DNA from 4 places in the Aeromonas enteropelogenes genome. Region 2 is predicted to be linked to each of the others. Evidence: riboswitches for the same ligand, from Rfam matches in the RefSeq annotation. Region 2 holds a riboswitch; each other region holds the start of a gene.

Region 1 (5,667 bases), 460 kb from region 2:
AGCGACGACCATCCAGCGGCAAGCGGTAGCGCGCCGCCAGTTCCAGCTCCAGATTGCGATCGCTCAAGGGGTTGAAGTAGTCAGCGTCCACCTCCTCGTTGCGGGAGGTGGCGGCCCGCAGGGTGCCGTCAAACCACCAGCGATCCCGGCGCCAGAGATCCTGGCGCAGCCAGCCGGAGGCAGTGAGCCGCCGGTTGCCATCGTCTATGTCCATGCGCTCGAGACGCAGGCCGCCCTCACGGGTTTCGTCCCGGCGCCAGCCAAGATCCAGCAGGTATTGATCGGCGTAGTGGCCCCGCGCCAGGGCTCGCAGCGGGGTGTCGGCACTGTTGAGATTGACGGCGGCCCCCAGTTGCCACTGATCGTCCAGCCGCCAGTCGAGACGGCTCCACAGGTAGCCCTTGTGGTTGAGCTCGCTGCCCGCCCCCCCTTCCAGGGTCAGCAGCAGCGGATAGAAGGAGATCTCGGCCCCGATCCCGCTGTAGGCGGCTCTCTCCCCTTGCTCCTCATAGTCGCCAAAACTGCCCTGATGGTGTGCAAACAAGCGATGACCTGCATCGCTGCGCCCGCTGTATACCCTGGCCTCGTAATACCACTCCCGGCTCGCCTGTACCGAGCCTCCTTCGTTGCGACCGTGGGTCAGTTCGGTCGTGAGCATGGGGGCCTGCTCCAGAGCCAGCCGTTGTTGCAGCTCCCGGCGATCCCGGGTCAGGTTGCCAAGGGCTCGCACCGCTTGTGGCGTCTGCTGCCACTCCCCCCGGTCGAGCCGGGCATGGAGGCGTCCCGGCGCGGCCTGAACCTGCTGCATCGGCGGCAACCAGCGTATCGCCTCTCTGTAGGCCTGCTCGGCTCCATCAGGATGACCGCGCCAGCGCCGGATATCCCCCATCTGCAACCAGAGCCAGGGGTTGGCCGGCGCCGTAGCCAACAAGCGTGCCAGCCGCGCCTCCGCCTCTTCGGCCTGACCCCGCCAGGCCTGCAGCAGGGTTTGCAGTTGCAGCAGCTTCTCGTAGTCATCGTTGGCCATGCGCTGGTTACCGGTGAAATCCCAGCGGGTCAGAGGCTCCTGCCAGCCGTCCAGCAACGCCTGGGCGGCATCGTAGTGCTCTGCATCCGTGTAGGTGTAGAAACGCTTCTCCAGCAACTCTCTGTCTTTCTCCCGCGCGGGAGTGGCAAGACGTTCATAGAGAGCCGAAGCCTCAGCCGTTCTCCCCAGCCCGGCCAGGGCATCGGCGCGCGCCTCCTGCACATAGTCGGGAAGCGGCCCTTCACCTTGCAGGATGGCGGACTCCCGCTCTGCCCGTTCAAACTCGCCGAGTGCAACCAGGGTCACCACCCGATCCCGCCGGGCGCTGATGTGGAGCACATGATCAGGGGGGGCGCGGACAACCAGCCCCTCCTGTAGTCGCAGGGCTTGCGTGAGGGATCGGCGGATCTGGGCAGGCTCCCCTCCCTGGGTTGAATGTCGCAGCAGGTTGGTTGCCTGGTAATAGTCGAGCCAGAGCCTGTCCACCGGCTTGAACAGGGCGGGATGACGCTCCATCAGATCGACCGCAGCCGGACCGGCGCCCAGACTGACCGCCACCCGATAGAGCGCCAGCACCTGATCGGGATTGCCGGGCTCCAGCTCGAGCCACTGCTGACGGGCCAGCAACTCTCCCATGGCGTCGTCCTGCTGGCGGGCCGCATTGATGCGGGCGTCGAGAATGGCGCGATCGCGACCAAAACGGGCTTCATATTGATCGGCCACCTGACGAGCCAACTCGTGATTGCCCTGATCGCTGGCGGTCAGAAGCAGCCCGAGCCAGCCGTCGGGATTGGCGGGATCGCGCCTTTGCAGGATGCTGTAGTAGCTGATGGCTTCAAAATAGCGCCCCTCGTCCCGGGCGGCGCGGGCCACCCCTTCCAGAGTGCTGTTGGCGATGGGCTTGAAATCACAGGGGGCACAGGCAGCCAGCGCCCCCTTGCGATCCCCGCGCCAGAGCTGCACGGCGATCAGATCATCGAGCACCTTGCGATCACCGGATTGGCGGTAGAGGGCATCGAGTCCCTTTGCTGCAGACTCGAGATTCCCAGCCCGGGCCTGGAGTACCCAGGCCTCCCGCTGGCGATCCACTTCATTGGCACAGGCCAGCAGAGGGCACAGGGCCAACAACCAGAAATAACTATTCATTCGACACACTCCCCCATGACAAACGAGGGCAGCATCGCTCTTGAGCGTTCAAGCAGATAGACAGATGTGACCGATACTGCCTGGTGAGCAGAGTGACTGACTCACCTCTGTAGTAACTTCGAGGGTAATCAGGGTGGCCATGACGCCGACACCTTTCCTTGTGCGGCCCAGCTATCTCGCAAACGGAGATCTGTGGCTTTCCGAACCCGACTCACATCGGGAGTGGCTATGAAATTCATTGTGCCAAAGCACAATTATTAATCAACAATAATAATAAATGTATCAACAAGCTATCTTTTGCCCTTACAGGCATAATAAAAGACCACTAATTCTCGGCTATGCCGCACTTTATCTTGAGTGATTAATTCGAGTGATAATAAGCAGCGAAATGGGGCATGAAGAGGAAACAGCGTCGTCCCATTGCAAGGCGATATCTCGCCAATACCCCAAGGACGTTTTTAACCGGCAGTGGTTGCGGCCAGGCAACACAGGTCAGTAGCAAGGCGACAACAATAATTCAGTGAACAGGCCTTGAGCCCGCCATTGATGAATCGCAAAAATGGCGGAGGGGCCCATGGCCCCTCTCACTTACTTGTCCTGTTGCGCCGCCCGCTTTCGCATCAGGCGGTACAACAACTTGTTGTATTTGGCCCAGGAGTGGATCAGCAGGAAGATGCCGAACAGCAGCGCCAGAAACAGCTGCCCCACCTCCACCATATCGAGCGAGCCGATGAAGTTTCCCTCCGCCCCCGTCTCCAGGTAGCTGAACCAAGGCTGCAGCACCAGAAACAGCCAGCCACTCCAGGTCACCAGCAGGATCAACATATCCCGCATACGGTAACGCCAGCTACGCCGGGTGCCATTGCGGATGATCATCTCCTGCGCCAGCTTATGCTTTGTCACGGAACGACTCTCCTCTGTCGGGACTTTCCCAGACCGCCAACTGACCACGGCGGCGCAAAATGGCCTTGGGCACGGCGACGATCACAGTCACCAGATTGAGCAGCCAGTAGATCAGGGGATACCAGACACACCAGATGAAGCTGCGGGCCATGCTCTTGTCGTAGTGGCTGTCGATGAAGATGCTGACGGAGAACTGCAGCAGGCAGATGCCGGTCATCATCACACCTGTCCACTGGAACAGGTGTCCCCTTGCCAACCCCTCCAGCTCGGGGTTGAGCAGCCAGCTCACCGCCAGCATCAGCATGCTGTAACACCAGGCGACGCTGGAGAGATACTCCAGCAACAGCAGCCAGAAACGGCGATTGCGCCAACGCAGCGCCTGCAAGCCATAGCGCAGGAAGACCTCGGCCCCGCCCTGGGCCCAGCGCAACCGCTGCTTGTAGAGACCCCGCACCGTTTCGGGCATCAGCACCCAGCACAGCGCCTGGGGCTGATAGTGGATGAGCCAGCCCGCGAGCTGCAGCTTCCAGCTGATGTCGATATCCTCGGTCACCATGTCGGTGCTCCAGCCGCCGACCGCCTCCACCGCCGACTTGCGAAACGCCACCACCACGCCGGAGACGGTGAAGACGGTGCCATAGATGCGCTGGGCCCGCTTGATGAGGCCTATGATGGAGCTGAACTCCCCGGTCTGGATCTTGCCGATGATGGTGGAGCGGGTACGCACCCTGGGGTTGCCGGTGACGGCGCCGACCTTGGGACTGTCGAGAAAATGCTTCACCATCCAGCGAGCGGCTTCATGGTCGAGCACCGCATCGCCATCGATGCCGATCAGTATTTCCCCTTTGGCCAGCGCCAATCCGTTGTTAAGGGCCATGGCCTTGCCCTGGTTGGGCTGATGCAGCACTGTGAGGCGCTCATCTTGCCTGGCCAGCCGATCCAGCCGTTCGCCGGTGTCATCCTTGCTGCCGTCATTGATGGCCAGCACCTCGAAGTCGGGATAACGCTGGCGCAGCAGGTGACCTATGGTCTCCTCCACATTGGCCCCTTCGTTGTAGCAGGGCACCATCAGGGTCACCTTGGGATAGCGGGGCAACTCGAGCCCCTTTCTGGCCAGGGCGATATCCCGCCGCTCCCACTGAAAGTAGTAGTAGAGGCCGCCACAGATCCACACCAGCGCCATCACGCTCGGATAGGCCAGGGTGAACATGGCGATGCCCGTCAGCAGATCACTCACCGCGTCACCTCCGTGGTCGCTGCCCCCTGGCGGATTGAGCCGCCTTGTGCCCCTCCCTGCAATTCAGGTTGTGGTTGTGTCTGTACCGAAAAGACGGGCCTCAGCACGGCGGGATCCGGTTGATTGTTGTGAAAATCATCCGGGTAGTAACCGAAGTTGTTCACCCCCTTGCTCCGGATTATCTGCATCCAGCGCGCCAGTTCGGCGTCGGGTATGGGTTGCTCGGTGCGCCAGTTGCGGCTCTGCAGCTCGAACACCAGGCGATCGGCCGGCACCTGGGCCAGTGAATCCTCCGCCAGTCTGGCCAGCCACTCGTCCGGATTTTTCGCCTGCTCCATGTAGGGCATGGCCATCACGGCGGTGTAGTCGTAAGCCTTGGCAAACGCGGCCATGCTCTGGGCAAACCACTGCTGGGACTCGGGCTCGGTCACCAGGGTCGCGTAGATGTTGCGGGCGGTCTTGAGGCCATCCGCCCCCCCCTGGCGGTAACGGGCGGCGGCATCACGCAACTCCATGGTGAAGTCGATCAGCAGGTCGGTCTTGCGCTCTCCCTGCGCCTGCAAGGCCGCCGGCGTACGCTCCAGGGGGAAGGGGCCTTCGTAGTCGCTGAGGAAGGCGTCATCGTGGAACAACAGGCCGTCGAACTTGGTGTAGAAGCCGAGATCCTCGTAGATATCCAGCAGGATCCGGCGGCTGGCCGGATCCCAGGGTGAGAGGCGCAGATACTGCCCTTTGGCGGGTTTACCGGTGCGGCTGTCGGTCACATAGGCATGGTTCGGCCCCATGTCGTAGGCCATCACCGGCATCCAGGCATACACCTTGACCCCGGCCCGGGTCTTGAGCTGCCAGGCCACCCGGTTGAACAGATCCGCCTTGACCGGCATATGGCGGTTGGGGAAGTAGAGTGCCTCCGCCACCCCATCACCGTTGTCATCGGCATAGGCCTGCAGGTAGACGGTAGTGATGCCGTAGCCCTTGATCCTGTCCAGCAGCATGTCGATGTTCTTGTTCATCTGGCGGGGATCCGGGTCATAGACATAATCGAGATCCACGTGTACCAGCCGCTCCACCTGCCGCTCCCAGGTGTTGCCTCCCATGATCTCGTCCAGGGTCTCGAGGCTGGTGTCCTCATCCAGCAGATAGCGACGCACGGTGCTGCCCGTGTCGTTCACCTTGTTGAGTCCTTCGGCCAGGGTGAAGGTGTAGGGCATGCCCGCCTCCCGGGCCAGATCCAGCGCCGTCTCGTTGAAGGCGCCATAGGGCCAGACCATGATGCGCGGCGCCTGCCCCGTCTGCTGCTTCAACTGGCGAGCCGATGCGTCGAAGTCGGCCTTCACCCGCGCCCGGTAAGCGG
Region 2 (5,667 bases):
CCCATCCTCCGGGATCCGGGTGATGGCGGTCAGGTAGTTGGCCCGCCCAGCGGAACGCGGCGGCGGCAGAATATCCTTCCAGGTCATATTGACGATATTGGCCACCTGCCCCACCAGAAAGCCCTGAATGGTGCGGTTGTATTCGGTGATGATGAGGTTGGATTCGCTATCGATGGGCATGGGGCGCATGCCGATGGCGCTGCGCAGGTTAATGACCGGAATCGAGGTACCCCGGATATTGGCCACGCCGCTGATGTTGTGGTGGGAACCCGGCATCTTGTTGAGGTGGGGCAGCTTGACGACCTCCCTCACCTTGAAGACGTTGATCGCAAACATCTGGCGGGTGCCGAGGCGGAACATCAACAACTCCAGGCGGTTTTCGCCCACCAGCTGGGTTCGTTGATCAACTGAATCCAATATACTCGCCATATGCTGACATCCATCTGATTATTAATCGACTCTATTATAGAGAGCAGCGGCCAGGAAAGGCAGACGCTTTTTCCAGCAGAGCGACCAATCAGACAAAAAAAGTGAGGCCGAAGCCTCACTTATCACATTGATTTTAAAATCAATAGCTACAGACTGACTTCCAGCTGCCGTCGCCGGCTTTGGGTTCACTGCTGGTCCACCAGTTGGCCTGCCACACCGCTTTGTTGTGGGTGATGCGATCGCCGCCGCTGGCGTGATCGCCGCGCGGCCAGCTCGGGTAGGCCGGGTAGGAGGCCGGATCCACGTTCTGGCTGCTGCAGGTAGAACCATCGGAACCACCGCCACCTGTGCCACCCGTGCCCAGCACCGCTTCGGGCAGGGTCGGGAACTCGGCCTTGAGACCTATGGTCTGGCTGCCGCTGATGATGCGCATCCCGCTCGGTACGCCGGCGGCCGGCAGATAGTAGGTCATCGCCACTTCCACCTCGGCTCCCGGTGCCAGGGTCTGCCAGCCCGGCAGGTTCATGGCCACCTTGTGGAAGTCCTTCTCGTTTGCGATGCCTTCCGAGTTGTCGTTGCCACCGCTTTCGACCACCTTGAGCCCCATGCCACTCTGATCCGTGATGGTGTCAGAGGTGGAGGTGGGGACCAGGAACTCGATTCTGGCGCCGCCCGGAATGGTCTGGGTCGACTTGTTGACCAGCTTGAGTTTCGGGTTGATCGGGTAGTTGGAGTCCCCTTCCTTGAAGCCATACAGACTGACCTGGATGTCGAGCTGGGCGCTCGGCGCCGGCAGATCGTTCTGTTGGGTGTTGTAAGGCGCGGCCTTGGCAAACTTCTCGTAGGCAAGGGTGGTCAGGGTACTGCCCATGCCGTACTCGTTCTTGGCCGGATCGAAGGCGTAGTCACCCGCCATCTCCCAGAACATGACGCCGCCCAGGCCGCGCTTGATGATGTAGTCGAGCTTGTGGCCCATGGACTCTTCATCTTCGGTGGAGAGGAATACCTTCTTCTGTTCGTTCCACAGCCAGGGCGCATGGGCCTTGTCATCGTAGTAACGGACATATTGCCCCTGCATCACGTGCGCCGGATTGTTGGGATCCAGACCCCAGGCCGTGCCATAACTGGGCAGCGTAGTGATGCCGAGGCTGGCTGCGTGCTCCAGGTTCTTGGCATGCCACATGGGCACGGCGCCACCGCCGATCTCCTTGCCGTTCTTGTCAAGGTCGTGCCAGATGTTGTCGATGCCGACCGCCCCATTGCCGCACGGAATCGTGCTGCCACCCGTGCCCGGCTGGCACTCGTTCTGGCTCGGCAAGGCCGCCTTGCCACCCAGGCCGTGAGTACCACCGCTCACCCCCTGCCAACCGCGGGTGTAATAGGGCACACCCACGTTGATCTTGCCGGCGGCCAGGGCGCCGCGGAAGTAGTGGGCAGACCAGGCCGCGTTCAGATAACCGATACCGCCGAACTGGGTCTGGGTATAGACGCCCCAGTGAGAGAGCTCGGGGTCAGCATTGTTGTCGAACAGGGCCGCGTTGTGACCGACGAAGTGGTTCCAGGCACCGTGGAAGTCATAAGTCATCAGGTTGACGTAATCCAGATACTGGGTGACCTGGAAGTTCTCCATACCGCGCAGCAGATAGGCCGATGCCGGCGAGGCAATGGTCAGCATGTACTTGCGACCATCCTCGGTGCCGGCGCTGTCGAGCCGCTCCCGCAGGGTCTTCATCAGCACCTCGTAGTTGGCAAACAACTTGGCGCGGCACTGGTTGGAGAGCGGGAAGTCGTTCGGGTTGCCCGCATCCTTCATGGAGGTGGGGTACTCGTAGTCCACATCCACACCATCGAAACCGTACTGGCGGATGAAGCTCACCGCCGAGTCGGCAAAGGCGTTGATGCCGGCGGTGTTGACCGAGCAGTCGCCCTTGGTGGTGGCGGTGTAGAAGCCGCGGGTATCGGCCCAGCCACCGACCGAGATCAGGGTCTTCACGTCCGGGTACTGCTTCTTGTATTTGGAGAGCAGGTTGAAGTGGCCCTGGTAGGCGAATTCGGGATCCATCTCGGCGCCCGGCACTCCGTCCCAGGTCATCTTGGTGGCGGAGTCATCCACCTTGATGGTATGGCTCTGTTCATCCACCGCCGCGAAGGCATAGTTGATGTGAGTGATCTTGTCCCAGGGGATATCGTTGACCAGATAGGCGGGCAGGCCGTTCTTGCCGGTGCGCCAGGAGGTGAAGTAGCCGATGACCCGGCGGGCATGGTCATCCCCCATGCACTCGTAGCCGTCCGGGCGGTAGATCTGGCGGATATCGCAGGAGAGGTTGCCACCGGTGGGTGGCAGGGCCGCCTCTTCCACCTGCACGTCGACCAGAGCAGATTCGCCAGTGAGGTTTGCCTTGTCGGTCGCCACCAGCTTGAGTGCCGCCGCCCCCTTGGCTTGCGGGATCCAGCTTACCTGCCAGGGCGCGCTGGTGTCCTCTCCTACCTTCTTGCCATCGACAAACAGCTCGACTTTGGCGACATCGTTGTTGGCGTCGGTCACATTGCCGCTCACCGCCACGCTGCGGCCCAGGGTCACCTTGGCACCATTGGCCGGGCTGCTGATGTTCACTTTGGGCGCTTCTGGCGCCACCACGGCATTGATGCTGAAACTGGCGTCCGCCTCACTCAGCACCTTGCCGTCCTTGTCCAGCGCCCGGGATTTGAGCTGATGGGCCCCCACTCCGCTGGCGACCCAGCTGGCTGACCAGGGAGAGGCGCTCACTTGCGCCACCGGCTGGCCATCGATCAGATACTCGACCTTCGCCAGCGCGCTGCTGTTGCCACTCAGGGTCACCGCCAGCGCAACCTCTGCCCCTTCGTCAAATGCACTGCCAACGGCGGGCGAGCTGACGACGAGCCCCAGATCCGGATTACCGCCCCCCTCGCTGAACAGTTTCCAGGCATCACCCCAGACCGAACCCACGCCGGGTTCGTAGTGATAGGGAGACGCACCGCACCAGCCGGAGTAGGGGAATTCCTTGCATTCGTAGAGGTTGCCGACGTTGCTGACAACATCGCCAGCCTTGTAGGCCGTGCCGGCCTGATAGGCAGGGTACGCCGCCAGCGCCCAGGCGGGCATGGCAGCAAGGGCCACCAGCATGGCGAGCCGGCTGGGCCTTAGGGTTTGTTGCATATTGTTATCTTCCTTGTTTTGTCTTGGCATGGGTCACCAGGACAAAGAACAATCGCAACCTGCGTGATAGGTGCAGACAACTGGCGATGGACGCGCCACAGACACGACTGTCACCCAGGGGAACCCCGCTATCTGTCTTGACTACCCAGACAGACCGGAGGCATTGCGTCCCGGCATCGCTACCGGTTTGCCCTTTACCTGGGTTCCGTTAGGAACGGATCAAGTATAGGAATTAACCACCAGAGTCTCAATCTTCATTTTCAAAGAAAATTATGTGACCGACGCCGGCCACCTGGCTCCAATCGCGCACACAGATAACATTTTTATCATTTATTTCAGTGTGTTAGCCAAGTCAAAAAAAGGGATGTCTCAGGCGCCGACATCCCGGTTATGTGCGTTGGCTCACTGGTATGACATGCCGGAAATGTGACAATGCGCGCCCTTGGTCAAGGAGCCAAGGCTATGGAAATACTGGCAAAAATAAAAAAGGAACACCTATGAAAGGTACACGTACCCTGCTATCGCTGGCCGTGGGGCTGGCGCTTGCGTCCCCGTCTCTCTACGCGGCTGGATTCACCTGCCCGGCCGATGCGTCCTTAACTCCTGTCCCCGCCATCCAGGGCAGTGGCGACAAGAGCCCCCTGGTGCCCGACGACAGCTTCGTGAGCCCCCAGAGCGTCACGGTCAAGGCCGTGGTCTCCGCCCTTGGCGAGAGCCTCAACAAGGGGTTCTACCTGCTGGATGTGCAGGGCGATGGCAATCCCCAGACGTCGGACGGCATCTTTGTTTATCTGAACGACAAGAACTTCGCCAGCAAGTCCCCGGACATCAAGCCGGGCGCCGAAGTCTGCCTGGAGGCCAGGGTCGAGGAGTATTTTGGCCACACCCAGCTCAAGCCCGTGTTTGACGGCACAACCCCGCGCCTGCAGGTCCTGACCCAGACGCAAGCTCCGGCCGCCGTGCCATTGCGGGTACTGGAAGGGGAAAACCTCGCACGGTCCCTGGAGCGCCACGAAGGGATGCGGGTGCGCCTCGATGCCGACAGCCTGCTCAAGGTGAGCCGCAACTTCAGCTATGACTATGCCGCCAGACGCAACAACCTGGTGCTCGCCCATCAGGCACCGCTGATGAAGCCAACCCAGCAGCATGTGGCTGGCAGCAGCGAGGCGAAGGCACAGGCCTCCGCCAATGCCGGCAACCGGGTGTTCCTCGAATCGGACTTCAAGGCCGCCAACGGCACGCTGCCTTGGCTGCCCGCCTGGGAGCCGGAGCAGGGTTACCTGCGGATCGGCGATGCACCGGTCAATCTGGAGGCCATGGTGGGCTACAGCTTCGGCGAGTATCGCCTCATCATCCCCCGGGAGCAGACCATCACCGTAGGAGATCTGCTGCGCACCAGTGACAACGATCGCCAGAATGCACCGGATCGCGTTACAGGCTCGGATCTGCGGATCGGCAGCTTCAACGTGCTCAACTACTTCACCAGCCACTCCAGCGTGGGCGGTGCCCTCAACGTACTGTGCCAGGATCAGGCTGATGCGGACAGCGCCAAGGGCTGCAACCGGGGCGCCAAGAGTCTGGAGGATTTCCAGAAACAGAGCACCAAGATTGTCAACGCCATCACCCAGATGGATGCCGACCTGCTCGGTCTGATGGAAATGGAGAACAACGGCTTCGACGATACCTCTGCCCTCCATGATCTGGTCACCCGTCTCAACCAGGCACAAAAAGACGCGAGCAAGCACTATGCCTATGTTCGCCTGCCAGCCACGGCTCTCACCGAGGGCAAGTTCTTCGGCGGTGACGCCATCATGGTTGCCATGATCTACCGCCCCGCCCTGCTCACTCCCGCCGGCGATGCCAGCTTCATCCAGATGCCGGAACAGCGCTACACAGTGGGTGGCATCGCCAAGCGCGCCTCCCAGCGTGACTCTCTGGTGCAGACTTTCACCGTCGAGGGCAACAAGGAGCCACTGACCCTGGTGGTCAACCACCTCAAATCCAAGGGCTCCGGCTGCTACGAGAATGGTGATGGCAAGAGCGAACCCGCCGATCTGCAG
Region 3 (5,667 bases), 1.3 Mb from region 2:
TGGTCATGCAGTGGATGGTGCCTGCCTTTGGCCAGTTTTTTGCACAGCTGATGCGCCAGCCCATTCGCTTCGACTGGCGGGGGGAGCGTAGCCCGGCGATGATGACCGAGTGGCTGGCACAGGCTTTGCTGAACATGCTCTGGGTGCTGCTGCCGCTGTTTGGGTTTCTTGCCCTGATGCTGATCCTGCTCAGCATAGTGCCGGGCGGCCTGGTGCTGACCTGGAAAAAACTGCTGCCAAGTGGCGAAAAGCTAAACCCGATCAAAGGATTGGGCAGGATGTTCTCCCATCACAGCCTGATGGAGCTGGTCAAATCCTTGCTCAAGATGCTGCTCATCGGCGGCACCCTGGCCATGATGTTGGAACACCAGTGGCCCCATTTGTTGATGATGAACCGGATGCCGCCCCAGCTGGCGATGGAGCAGGCGCTGCGGATCCTCTCCCAGGCCTTTATCCTGCTCGGCAGTGTACAACTGCTGATCGCGGTGCTGGATGTCCCCTACCAGAGCTGGTCCCTCAACAAGCAGCTGCGGATGACCAAGCAGGAGGTGAAGGACGAACACCGCAACAGCGAGGGGCGGCCCGAGATCAAAGCCAAGATCCGTCAGGTGCAGGGGATGCTGGCGCGCGCGCGCATCGAGCAGCGGGTGCCCCAGGCCGACGTGGTGATCGTCAACCCGACCCACTATGCGGTCGCCATCAAATATGATCCCGCCAGGGCCAATGCCCCCTTCGTGATTGCCAAGGGGGTCGACAGCATGGCAGCGCGGATCCGGGAAGTGGCCAAACAACACGACAAGACGGTGATGAGCCTGCCGGACCTGACCCGGGCCATCTATTACTCCACCCGGGTGGATCAGGAGGTTCCGGCCGGCCTGTTCACCGCCGTGGCCTATGTATTGAACCATGTATTGCAGCTGCGGGCCTATCAGGCAGGCAAGGGCAAGAAGCCAAGACCTCTTGCTCCCCTGCATGTGCCGCCCGAATTACGTCAACCTGAGAGGTAAGTTTTGAACTGGCGTATCTTGACCCAATCCTACACAGCCATCCCGCTGATGCTGTTGGCCATCCTGGCCATGATGATCCTGCCTCTGCCGGGCTGGCTGCTGGACGCCCTGTTCACGTTCAACATAGTGTTGGCTGTGCTGGTGCTGCTGGTCTCGGTATCGGCCCGCCGTCCGCTGGACTTCTCGGTCTTCCCGACCGTGTTGCTGGTGGCGACCCTGATGCGGCTGTCCCTCAACGTGGCCTCTACCCGTGTCGTGCTGCTCCATGGCCACGAGGGGGGAGATGCCGCCGGTAAGGTCATCCAGGCCTTCGGTGAAGTGGTGATCGGCGGCAACTATGTGGTCGGTCTGGTGGTGTTCGTTATCCTGATGATCATCAACTTCGTGGTGATCACCAAGGGGGGCGAGCGGATCTCGGAGGTGTCGGCCCGTTTCACCCTGGATGCCATGCCCGGCAAGCAGATGGCCATCGATGCGGATCTCAATGCCGGCATTCTGGATCAGCATCAGGCCAGGATCCGCCGCGAGGAGATCGCCCGCGAGGCGGACTTCTACGGTGCGATGGACGGTGCTTCCAAGTTTGTGCGCGGCGATGCCATCGCCGGCCTGCTGGTACTCATCATCAACCTGGTGGGCGGTCTGGCCATCGGTATCTTCCAGCATGCGCTGCCGGTGGGAGAGGCGTTCCAGCGCTTCGCCCTGCTGACCATTGGTGATGGTCTGGTGGCGCAGATCCCGTCCCTGCTGATGTCGACGGCTGCCGCCATCATAGTGACCCGGGTGAGCGATGAGGGTGAGATGTCGGAGCAGGTGGGACAGCAGGTGCTGGCGTCCCCCCGCGTCATCTATACCGCCGCCGCCATCATGCTGATCCTGGGTCTGGTGCCGGGCATGCCGATGCTGGCCTTCCTCAGCTTTGCTGCCGTGCTGGCCTGGACAGGCTGGAGTGTCAGCAAGCGCCGTGTGCAGCAACCGGATCTGGACGCCGTCCAGGAACTGAGTCGCCAGCTGACCCAGCCTGAACAGCAGGTACTGGACTGGAGCGATCTGCCGACCGTGGATGCGGTGGCCATCGAGCTGGGTTATCGCCTGGTGCCGCTGGCCGAGCAGGACAAGGGGGCCGAGTTGTTGGCCCGGGTGAGGGGCATTCGCAAGACCCTCTCCGAACAGTATGGCTTCCTGCTGCCGGAGATCCGGGTGCGGGACAACCTGCAGCTCCAGCCGGATCAATACCGCATCAAGCTCTCCGGCGTGTCGCTGGCCGGGGGCAATGTGGATTGCCAGCGGCTGATGGCCATCAGCAGCGGTGAGACCTATGGCTCTCTGGATGGTGAGCTGACCCAGGATCCTGCCTATGGCATGAGTGCGGTCTGGATCTCGCCGGAACAGAAGGCCAAGGCCCTCAACCTGGGTTATTCGGTGGTGGACTCGGCCACCGTGATCGCGACCCACGCCAGCAAGCTGCTGCGCGAGCAGCTCGATACCCTGTTTGGTCATGACGAGGTGGGCAAGCTGGGCCAGTTCCTGGCCAACCAGTCTCCCCGTCTCGCAGAGGAGCTGAATCAGGCGCTGACCCAGATGCAGCAGCTGCGGGTTTTCCGCCAGTTGCTCAAGGATCAGGTCAGCCTGTGCGATATCCGGACCATAGCGACCACCCTGCTCGACGCCAGCGAGCTGACCAAGGATCCGGTTCTGCTCGCCTCCGATGTGCGCTGCGCCCTGAAACGGCAGATCGTCCGCCAGTCGATCGGCGCGCGGGACGTGCTGGCTACCTTCACCCTCGACGATCGGCTGGAGCAGACCCTGCTGGCCGCCATGAACCAGGCCCAGCAGCAGGGCAAGATCCAGCTGGACAGCTTCCCGGTCGATCCCCAGCTGCTTGGCCAGTTGCAGCAAAACATGCCGTTGGTGAAGGAGCAGTTGCAGCAGCTGGGTCATGCCCCCGTATTGGTAGTCATGCCGCAATTGAGGCCATTAATGGCCCGATATGCCCGTTCTTTCGCCAAAGGCCTCAAAGTACTCTCATATAATGAGGTTCCCGAAGATTTAAGAGTCGAAGTAATAGGCACTCTTGGATAATTTATGTTCAGGAAGGGATTCCTGTGGGAAGTTTTTTTTCCGCATGCTTACTTGCTATGCAATTTAAAGAAGTTATTATGTGACAGCTTTTGACAATTTTCGTCGTGTTGAACACTAATATATCATTAGTGTCCGACACTGAATGGATTCGCCTCTTCCAGGCGCCTCATCCCTGAAAGGGTTGTCACAGGACAAGGGCAAACTGAACTGAAAAGTCAGGACGCAAAGCTACCGGTCTAACAGCAGTAATGCTTATGACAGCGGGGTTGCCAGACAGCCAATCATCTTGGTTATCATGGTTTTACTTTAATAACACGGTCCTTTTTTGGACTGTGGGTGCGCGTTTTGACGACTCATGCTTGGTTTATTGCTAAATCCATCAGCAAGGGTGTCTGACATTAATGAATGATAATAATATGCCCGTATTTGATGAAATACGGGAACATCATGTCTCGAACCTGCCTATTTTGTTAGTGCAGCCGGAATTTGCTGCAACTTGTCACACTGCAGACATATTGTCAGGGCATGGATATCCGGTAGTCAGGGTTAATTCAGTAAATAAGGTTGGCGATTTTGTTAATAAAAATCGCACGGGTCTCATCTTATTTGACATGGATGCCATGACGGAAGCTGGCCCCGGAATATTGAAATCGTTTGCCGGTGTTGATTCTATTATTCTGGTCAACGAGAACCAGGCCAATCTGGCTGCCGAAGCCATGTGTGCCGGCGCGATCGACTACATTGTCAAACCCTTCAGTGCCCAACAACTGCTGGAAACCATTCAGTGTGGCCTGCGCCTGCGCCAGAAGATCCCGAACCTGGTCGCCGTCTCGAACAAGAGCCTGCAGGTACTCCAGCTGGCACGGCGAGCGGCCAAGACCTGTGCCACCATCCTGATCGGCGGCGAGTCGGGCACAGGCAAGGAGTGCCTCGCCCGCTATATCCACGACATGTCCTGCCGGGCGGGCAAGCCCTTCGTCGCCATCAACTGTGCGGCAATCCCCGAAGCCATGCTGGAATCCATCCTGTTTGGTCACAACAAGGGGGCCTTCACCGGCGCCACCAGTGCCCAGCCCGGCAAGTTCGAGCTGGCCCAGGGGGGGACCCTGCTGCTGGACGAGATCTCCGAACTCTCCCTGCCCCTGCAAACCAAGCTGCTGCGCGTTCTGCAGGAGAAAGAGGTGGAGCGCCTCGGTAGCCACCAGACCATTTCCCTCGACGTGCGGATCATCGCCGCCAGCAACAAGGAACTGCGCACCCTGGTGGCGGAAGGACAGTTCCGCGAAGACCTCTTCTATCGGCTGGATGTGCTGCCCATCAGCTGGCCCGCCCTGCGTGAGCGGCCGGAAGATATCCTGCCGCTGGCCCGCTTTTTCATCGAGCAGCATGCCCCCGGTCAGGGCTACCGTCTGAGCGAGGCCGCCGCCCGGCAACTGGTTACTTATCAATGGCCTGGCAATGTGCGCGAGCTCGACAATGTCATCCAGCGTTCGTTGATCATGGCTCGGGGTTTGCATATACAGGCGATCGATTTGATGTTGCCCATCGATCAGCAGGATGACGAGAGTGCGCCTGTTGACCTGGTGGGGTCATGCGACGGGTTGAGCGAGACCCGCCGCAATGCGGAATTTCAATTCGTACTGGAAACCTTGCGTCGCTTTCGTGGCCATCGTACCCGTACCGCGGATGCGCTCGGGATGACGACCAGGGCATTGCGATACAAGCTGGCGGCAATGCGTGAGCAAGGCATTGATATCGAACGGCAGATTCAAGCAGAGGGATAAAGAGTGAAGATTGAAATGATGTCATCACAAGTAACACTACTGCAGCAGATGCAGGAGATGCAGCGTGTCGCCAGCCAGGCGCCTTCCATCGAGTCAAACGGCACGCCGGAAGTCTCCTTCAGCAACGCCATGCAGGATGTCATCGGTCGCGTCAACGAGCAGCAGAATGTCTCGTCCCGCTTGATGGCTGCTGTCGATACCGGCCAGAGCGATGATCTGGTGGGTGCCATGGTGGCGAGTCAAAAGGCCGGCCTCAGCTTTTCCGCCCTGATGCAGGTGCGCAACAAGTTGATGACCGGGTTTGACGACATCATGCGCATGCCGCTCTGAGGTAACAGATGACTGAACTCGTGACATCCAGGCCGGGGGAACAGGACGGCTCGCTGAAAGACAGGTTGCAAGAGGGATTGCGGCATTGGCGCAATCTATCCCGCGACAACAAATCCATTTTGACCATCGCGCTGCTGGCTGCCATCGTCGCCGGCACCATAGTGGTGATCCTCTGGACCTCCAGCAAGAATTACGTCCCGCTCTACGGCAAGCAGGAACTGTACGACACCGCCAACATCATGGAGATGCTGGAAAAGGAGCAGATACCGTTCCGGCTGGAGAAGAGCTCAGGGCAGATCCTGGTGCCTGAACACCAGCTGGCTCCTGTGCGCATGGCGCTGGCCGCGCGCGGGGTGCGTGCCGCCATGCCCGCCGGGCTGGAAGGGCTCAATGCGGTGACGGGTCTCGGCACCAGTGAATTCATGGAAGGGGCACGCTATCGCCATGCCCTGGAAGGGGAGCTGGCC
Region 4 (5,667 bases), 470 kb from region 2:
TGGTGCAGCTGGAGCTGCGCCAGGGCGGTCCGGAGGAGATAGTGCGGCTGGTGCAGACCGGCGAGGTGGACATCGGCATCAGCAGCGAGCAGCTCGACAGGAGCGAAGGGGTGGTGGCCTTTCCCTACTACCGCTGGCATCACAACATAGTGGTGCCGGAGCGCCATCCCCTCTCGCAAGAGTCCGAACTGACCCTGGCGGCGCTGGCCGATTGGCCCATCATCACCTATCAGGCGGGGCTGACCGGGCGGGTGCGAGTGGACGAAGCGTTCGCCGAGGCGGGGATAACGCCACAGATCCTGCTGACCGCCCAGGATTCGGATGTCATCAAAACCTATGTCGAGCTGGAGATGGGGGTCGGCATATTGGCGGACATGGCGTTCGATGCCCAGCGCGATCACTCCTTGGTGCAACTCGACGGCAGCCATCTGTTTGCACCGCACACCGCCTGGATTGGCCTCAAGCAGGGGCAGTTCCAGCACAATTTCGCCTGGCAATTCATCCAGCTCTGCAACCCCGAGCTGGTGCTGGCCGACATCCAGGCCCGTGCCATGGGCGGCGAACCCCAGATCGATTACCAGATCTGAGCCTCTCACCAGACCAAACGGGGAGCCACTGGCTCCCCGTTTTCATGTCGCGGTGAAACGATTAGTTCAACTCAATCCAGGCATCCTGCCAGTGGGAGCCGGTGCCCGGCTCATACTGGGTCGCGTTGGCAGCCCACTGGCTGCACCAGCCACTGTAGGGGAAGGGTTTGCACTGGTAGACCTTGCCGTTCTTGGGTTGCAGCACCCTGGTACCGTCGGTGTAGGACTTGAGCCCCTCCGGAAAGGTGAAGTCATGAGCGCCGCCGGCAGCGGGATCCTTGAACATCAGGTCCAGAGTCTGCTGGAGCGGGGTACCGCCATTTTTCGGGGTGCCCTTGATCACCAGCTGGTGATGACCGGCACTCAGCCCTTCCAGAGTCATGGTGAAGCCCTGGCTGCTGTCTTTGATGTCGGCGCTGGACTGGCCTTTGGCGACACCACCGTGGTCGTAGAGGGTGCTGGTGACGGCGAGATCCCCCTGGGCGGTGATGGTGAAATCGAGGATCGCCTTGCCGTTGTCGAGCTGGTATTCGCTCGCCAGACCGCTGACGCTGATGTCGTTGCCAACCGGCGGCTGCAACTGCTCAAGCTGGATCTCGACCCGCTCCAGAGCGCTGCCCGCCTTGAGGTAGACGGGGTTCTGGCCGTAGACGGGGTTGAACTGGCCATCTGTCCCCTGCTGGCCGGCACGGATCAGGCTCTGCTCAGAGTTGATCTTGCCGGCCAGGGCGTGGGCCCAATTGTTCTTCTGGCCTTGCTCCGCGCTGGCGATGGTCAGCTCGGTCTGCAGATCGGTGCGCTCGCCGTTGGCATCGAATACCCGGGTTCTGGCCTTGTCGCCGGCCGCCAGATCGATGGAGGGGTAGATGGTGCCGCCCTGGTTCCACGCCAGCGGTGGCTGGGTACCGCCCTTGAAGTTGGCATCGATCAGGTTGTAGAAGCTGTTGGCGGTATCACCCACTTCCCACACCCCGAGAATGATCTGGTAACCGGTGCGCTCCGGCAGGATGCACTGATGGGTGACCTGCTTGGGCGGTTGCACCATGTTGCCGTCGATGACGCAGAAGGGGGTGAGCTCGAAGGCGTCGCGGGTCAGCGGCTGGTTCGGGTTCCAATCCTGTTTGGTCAGATAGTAACGCCAGTTGCGGGTCACATGATTGGCGGTGAAGGTCCAGCTGATGGAAAAGGGGCCGGCCTGCACGTCGCGGCGGGTCCAGCGATCGCTGGTCTGGGCGTTGAGTTCGCCGAACTGGGGATGGCCGGCGGCAGCAATCTGCCCATCTGCCGGGCCGCCGTCCGGGAAGCCGGAGGAGGCCTCCAGGCTCTGGGGTTCCCACTGCACGGCGCCGCACTGGCTGTTGCCGCCGCTCTTGCACAGGGCGTTGCGCGATTCCGGTTGGCTGATGTAGCCGTGGGCCAGCACGCTGCCGCTGGCGAGCAGCGTCAGGGCGGCGGCGATGTGGTTGAATCGGATGGTTGCTGCCATACATTCCTCTGATCGATAGATGTGGGCAGTCACGTTGGCAGGGGAATCCCCGGGCACACCTGGGTGTGGCAACCCCGCTATCCTGGACGAACGTCTTTAGACCGGAAGTTTTGCGTCCTGACTTTTCAGCCAGTTTGCCAAATGACTACAGAAAGGGTCATGGTGTCGCGTTTGGCGACAAAATTATCATGACTAATTTTGATTAAATTATTAAGTGTAAATCTTTACAGCTTGACCTTTCTGGCGTTGGTTTTTCACTCAACTATATGTTTTTAAATGTATAAATAAGCAGCGTGATTTTCTGAATCTCGCCCATTCTGTCGATAAGATGCGAAAATTTGGCATTTTTTATCAATAAAAAAATCCCCTGCCACCTTCGTGGTCAGGGGATGGGGTGCGACAGAGCAAGACGGATCAGTGGTGAACCCGGGGGGATTCGCTCTGGCGCGGTGATGGCATCTGCATGGGCAACGGGCTCTGTTCGCTGGCGTGGCCGAGTTTGAACACGGCGAGCCGTTCGTCCAGGCTGCGGGAGAGACCGGCCAGCAGTTCGCTCTCCTGGGCCAGCTGGGAGGCAGATTGCGACATCTCCAGTGCCGAGTCGTTGATGCCGCTGACGTTGCGGTTCATGTCTTCGGCCACCATGCTCTGCTGTTCGGCGGCGGTGGCGATCTGGGTCGCCATGTCGCTCACGTGCTGGATGTGGTTGACGATGAGGGAGAGGTCCTGGCCTGCCTTCTCGGACTGGTTGACGCTGCTCTCCGCCAGCTTGCGGCTGGTGTCCATGGCGTCGGCCGCACTCACCGCCCGCTGTTGCAACTGGGCGATAGTGCCCTGGATCTCCTCGGTAGACTGGCGGGTGCGGCTCGCCAGCTGGCGCACCTCGTCGGCGACCACGGCAAACCCGCGCCCCTGTTCACCGGCCCGGGCAGCCTCGATGGCGGCGTTGAGGGCCAGCAGATTGGTCTGCTCCGAGATGGCGCTGATGACGGCGGTCACCTCGCTTATCTGCATCACCCCCTCCTTGAGCTGATTGACCTGCAGGGTGGCCTGCTCCACCTCGGTCGCCAGCGCCTGGATGCCGTGCACGCTGGCGTGTACGTCCTGATTGCCGAGGCCGGCTTCGCTGGTGGCATCCTGGGTATCGCGGGCGGTATTTTCGGCGTGACCCGCCACATCCGAGATGGTGGCGCTCATCTCGTTCATGGCGGTGGCAAGCTGGGCCAGCTGATCCCGCTGGCTGGTCACCGCCTGGTTGGTCTGCTCGGCGGAGGCCGCGATGCGCAGGGCGGCATCCGCCACGTTGCGGGCCCCCAGGCTTGCCTCGAGCAGGGCGTGGCGGATGGCATCCAGACCCTGGTTGGTACAGTGTGCCACCATCCCCAGCTCATCCTTGCCCTCAACCGGGATGCTGACCACCAGATCCCCCTTGGCGACCCGCTGCATGGCGTGATTGATCCGGGTGAGGGGATTGACGATGGAGCGGCTGATGGCAAATCCCAGCAGGCCCATCAGCAGGGTAGCCAGCAGGGTCGCGCCCCCCATCAACTCATACTGGGACCAGATGGTCGCTTCTATGTCTTGCAGCAGGATGCCGGAGCCCAGGATCCAGCCCCAGGGCTGGTAGCCGGCGACCAGCGACATCTTGCGGGCGGACTCGCCGGAAGGGGATGCCCAGAGATATTCCAGCCGACCCTGATGCCCCCCCTTGCCGAGATCCACCATGCGCTGCCAGTGGTCCTCCGTATGTGCTGCGCGCTGTTCCCCCATCTGCTGGCCGACCAGTTCCGGCTTGGCAGGGTGGACGATGATGTGGCGGGTCTCATCGATCACGAACAGGTAGTTGTCGCCATCGAAACGCATGCTGTTGAGCATGGACCTGGCCTCGGCCTGTGCCTGGTCGGCAGGCAGGCTGGTGGCGAGGGCCTGGATCCGGCTCATGGCGAGATCCAGCACCGCCTGCAGCCGTGCCTCCCGTTCACTCATCAGGTTGCGATGCAGGGCACTGACCGAGATCAGCAGCAGTGCGATAAAACCGGCCAGCGCCAGGGTGAGCAGCAGCATCAATTTGCGGCTCACGGCGATATCACCGAGCTTGAACATGGTATCTCCCTGATTTCCTTATGGGTCTGGCTGTGCTCAGCCACTCCCGTGCTCCAGATTATTTTGCAGTTAACATTTAATTAACTTTCAAAAGCTTGCCGCTAGCGAGAGCTAATTGAGTATTTCAACAACAGTATAGTCAGCAGACAGCTCTCCCCACTTTTTGGTAGCTTGTTTATGCGCATCCCGGCGCATTATTTGCCAACACATATGAATGAGATGGCATTTCACCAATAAGGAGTGGGCCCCGTGCGGGTGACCCCATTAAAAAGAGGGAATTTATGAGTTCCATTGCCAGGAATTACTTCAACCAGCTCAATGCCGACTACCTGCAGGTACACAGGCGCAAGGAGGATCTCTTCTGGTCCACCTACATGGGCACCAGCGACGATCAGGCCGGCTTCACCGCCGCCGAGCAGGCTTACAAGGGCTTTTGTGCTAATCCGGCACGGTTGCCCGAGCTGCGCGAGATGCTCGCACTGGCACAAGAAGAAGATCTCAAGCGGGGGCTCAAGGGCTGGCTCGCCTTCTTCGAGTGCAACGTCATCGAAGATCCTGCTGCCGCCGTCCTGATGGATGAGCTGGTGGCTGCCGAGGCAGCGCTGTTTGCCCACCGCAAGGGGTTGAAGCTGATCTTGCTGGACGAGCAGGGCCGCCAGGTGGCAGGCAGTCTGCCCGCCGCCAGCACGGCGCTGGCCGCCAGCGCCGATGAAGCGGTACGCCAGAGCGCGCTCGCCATGTTTCATACCCTTGAGCAGTGGGTGGTCGACAACGGCTATCTGGAGATAGTCGCGCTGCGCAACCGCTTTGCCCGCGCCATGGGCTATCGCGACTACTTCGACTACAAGGTGCACAAGAACGAGCAGATGAGCCCGGAGCAGCTGTTCGCCATCCTCGATGACTTTATCGCCCGCACCGAACAGCGGCTGCACCAGAGCCTGACCGAGCTGAAGGCAGCCAAGGGGGAAGAGGCCCTGCTGCCCCACAACCTGCGCTACAGCGTGAGCGGCGACGTGACCCGCCAGCTCGACCCCTATGTACCCTTCTCTCGGGCGCTGAAGGATTGGGTTGAGAGCTTCCGCCGCCTCGGCATCCAGTATCGCGGCGCGACCCTCACTCTGGATCTGCTGACCCGGGAGGGGAAATACGAGAATGGCTTCTGCCACGGCCCGGTGCCGAGCTTCTGGCAGGAGGAGGAGTGGGTGCCGGCGGTGGTCAACTTCACCAGCCTGGCCAACCCGGCTCAGGTGGGCAGCGGTTGGAGCGGCCTCAACACCCTGTTCCACGAGGGCGGCCACGCGGCGCACTTTGCCAACGTCATCGGCAACGCCCCCTGCTTCTCCCAGGAGTTTCCGCCCACCTCCATGGCCTATGCCGAGACCCAGTCCATGTTCTGCGACAGCCTGCTGGATGACGCGGACTGGCTCAAGCGTTACGCCAGAAATGCGGCGGGGGAGGCGATCCCCGATGCGCTCATCGAGGCCATGATCG

Evidence for each region. Region 2 has a riboswitch for cyclic di-GMP ahead of LA321_RS11090 (glycosyl hydrolase family 18 protein). Riboswitches for the same ligand answer to the same signal wherever they lie in the genome.
Region 1: linked by a shared signal. The riboswitch ahead of pgaA (poly-beta-1,6 N-acetyl-D-glucosamine export porin PgaA) and the one ahead of LA321_RS11090 (glycosyl hydrolase family 18 protein) in region 2 are both predicted to bind cyclic di-GMP.
Region 3: linked by a shared signal. The riboswitch ahead of LA321_RS04655 (sigma-54-dependent transcriptional regulator) and the one ahead of LA321_RS11090 (glycosyl hydrolase family 18 protein) in region 2 are both predicted to bind cyclic di-GMP.
Region 4: linked by a shared signal. The riboswitch ahead of gbpA (N-acetylglucosamine-binding protein GbpA) and the one ahead of LA321_RS11090 (glycosyl hydrolase family 18 protein) in region 2 are both predicted to bind cyclic di-GMP.

What each region holds. Positions count from the first base shown of each region.
Region 1 covers NZ_CP083625.1:1,890,219-1,895,885, reverse strand. Annotated here, with positions in the region: gene pgaA (poly-beta-1,6 N-acetyl-D-glucosamine export porin PgaA) at 1-2,173, opposite strand, end outside; cyclic di-GMP riboswitch class I at 2,332-2,410, opposite strand; gene LA321_RS08905 (hypothetical protein) at 2,762-3,076, opposite strand; gene pgaC (poly-beta-1,6-N-acetyl-D-glucosamine synthase) at 3,063-4,313, opposite strand; gene pgaB (poly-beta-1,6-N-acetyl-D-glucosamine N-deacetylase PgaB) at 4,310-5,667, opposite strand, start outside.
Region 2 covers NZ_CP083625.1:2,346,706-2,352,372, reverse strand. Annotated here, with positions in the region: gene LA321_RS11095 (chemotaxis protein CheV) at 1-429, opposite strand, end outside; gene LA321_RS11090 (glycosyl hydrolase family 18 protein) at 569-3,607, opposite strand; cyclic di-GMP riboswitch class I at 3,723-3,809, opposite strand; gene LA321_RS11085 (ExeM/NucH family extracellular endonuclease) at 4,105-5,667, shown strand, end outside.
Region 3 covers NZ_CP083625.1:1,002,933-1,008,599, reverse strand. Annotated here, with positions in the region: gene flhB (flagellar biosynthesis protein FlhB) at 1-1,007, shown strand, start outside; gene lfhA (lateral flagellar biosynthesis protein LfhA) at 1,011-3,086, shown strand; cyclic di-GMP riboswitch class I at 3,273-3,360, shown strand; gene LA321_RS04655 (sigma-54-dependent transcriptional regulator) at 3,503-4,870, shown strand; gene lfiE (lateral flagellar hook-basal body complex protein LfiE) at 4,874-5,200, shown strand; gene fliFL (lateral flagellar M-ring protein FliFL) at 5,278-5,667, shown strand, end outside.
Region 4 covers NZ_CP083625.1:1,872,343-1,878,009, forward strand. Annotated here, with positions in the region: gene cbl (HTH-type transcriptional regulator Cbl) at 1-587, shown strand, start outside; gene gbpA (N-acetylglucosamine-binding protein GbpA) at 649-2,073, opposite strand; cyclic di-GMP riboswitch class I at 2,138-2,222, opposite strand; gene LA321_RS08860 (methyl-accepting chemotaxis protein) at 2,488-4,176, opposite strand; gene LA321_RS08865 (M3 family metallopeptidase) at 4,458-5,667, shown strand, end outside.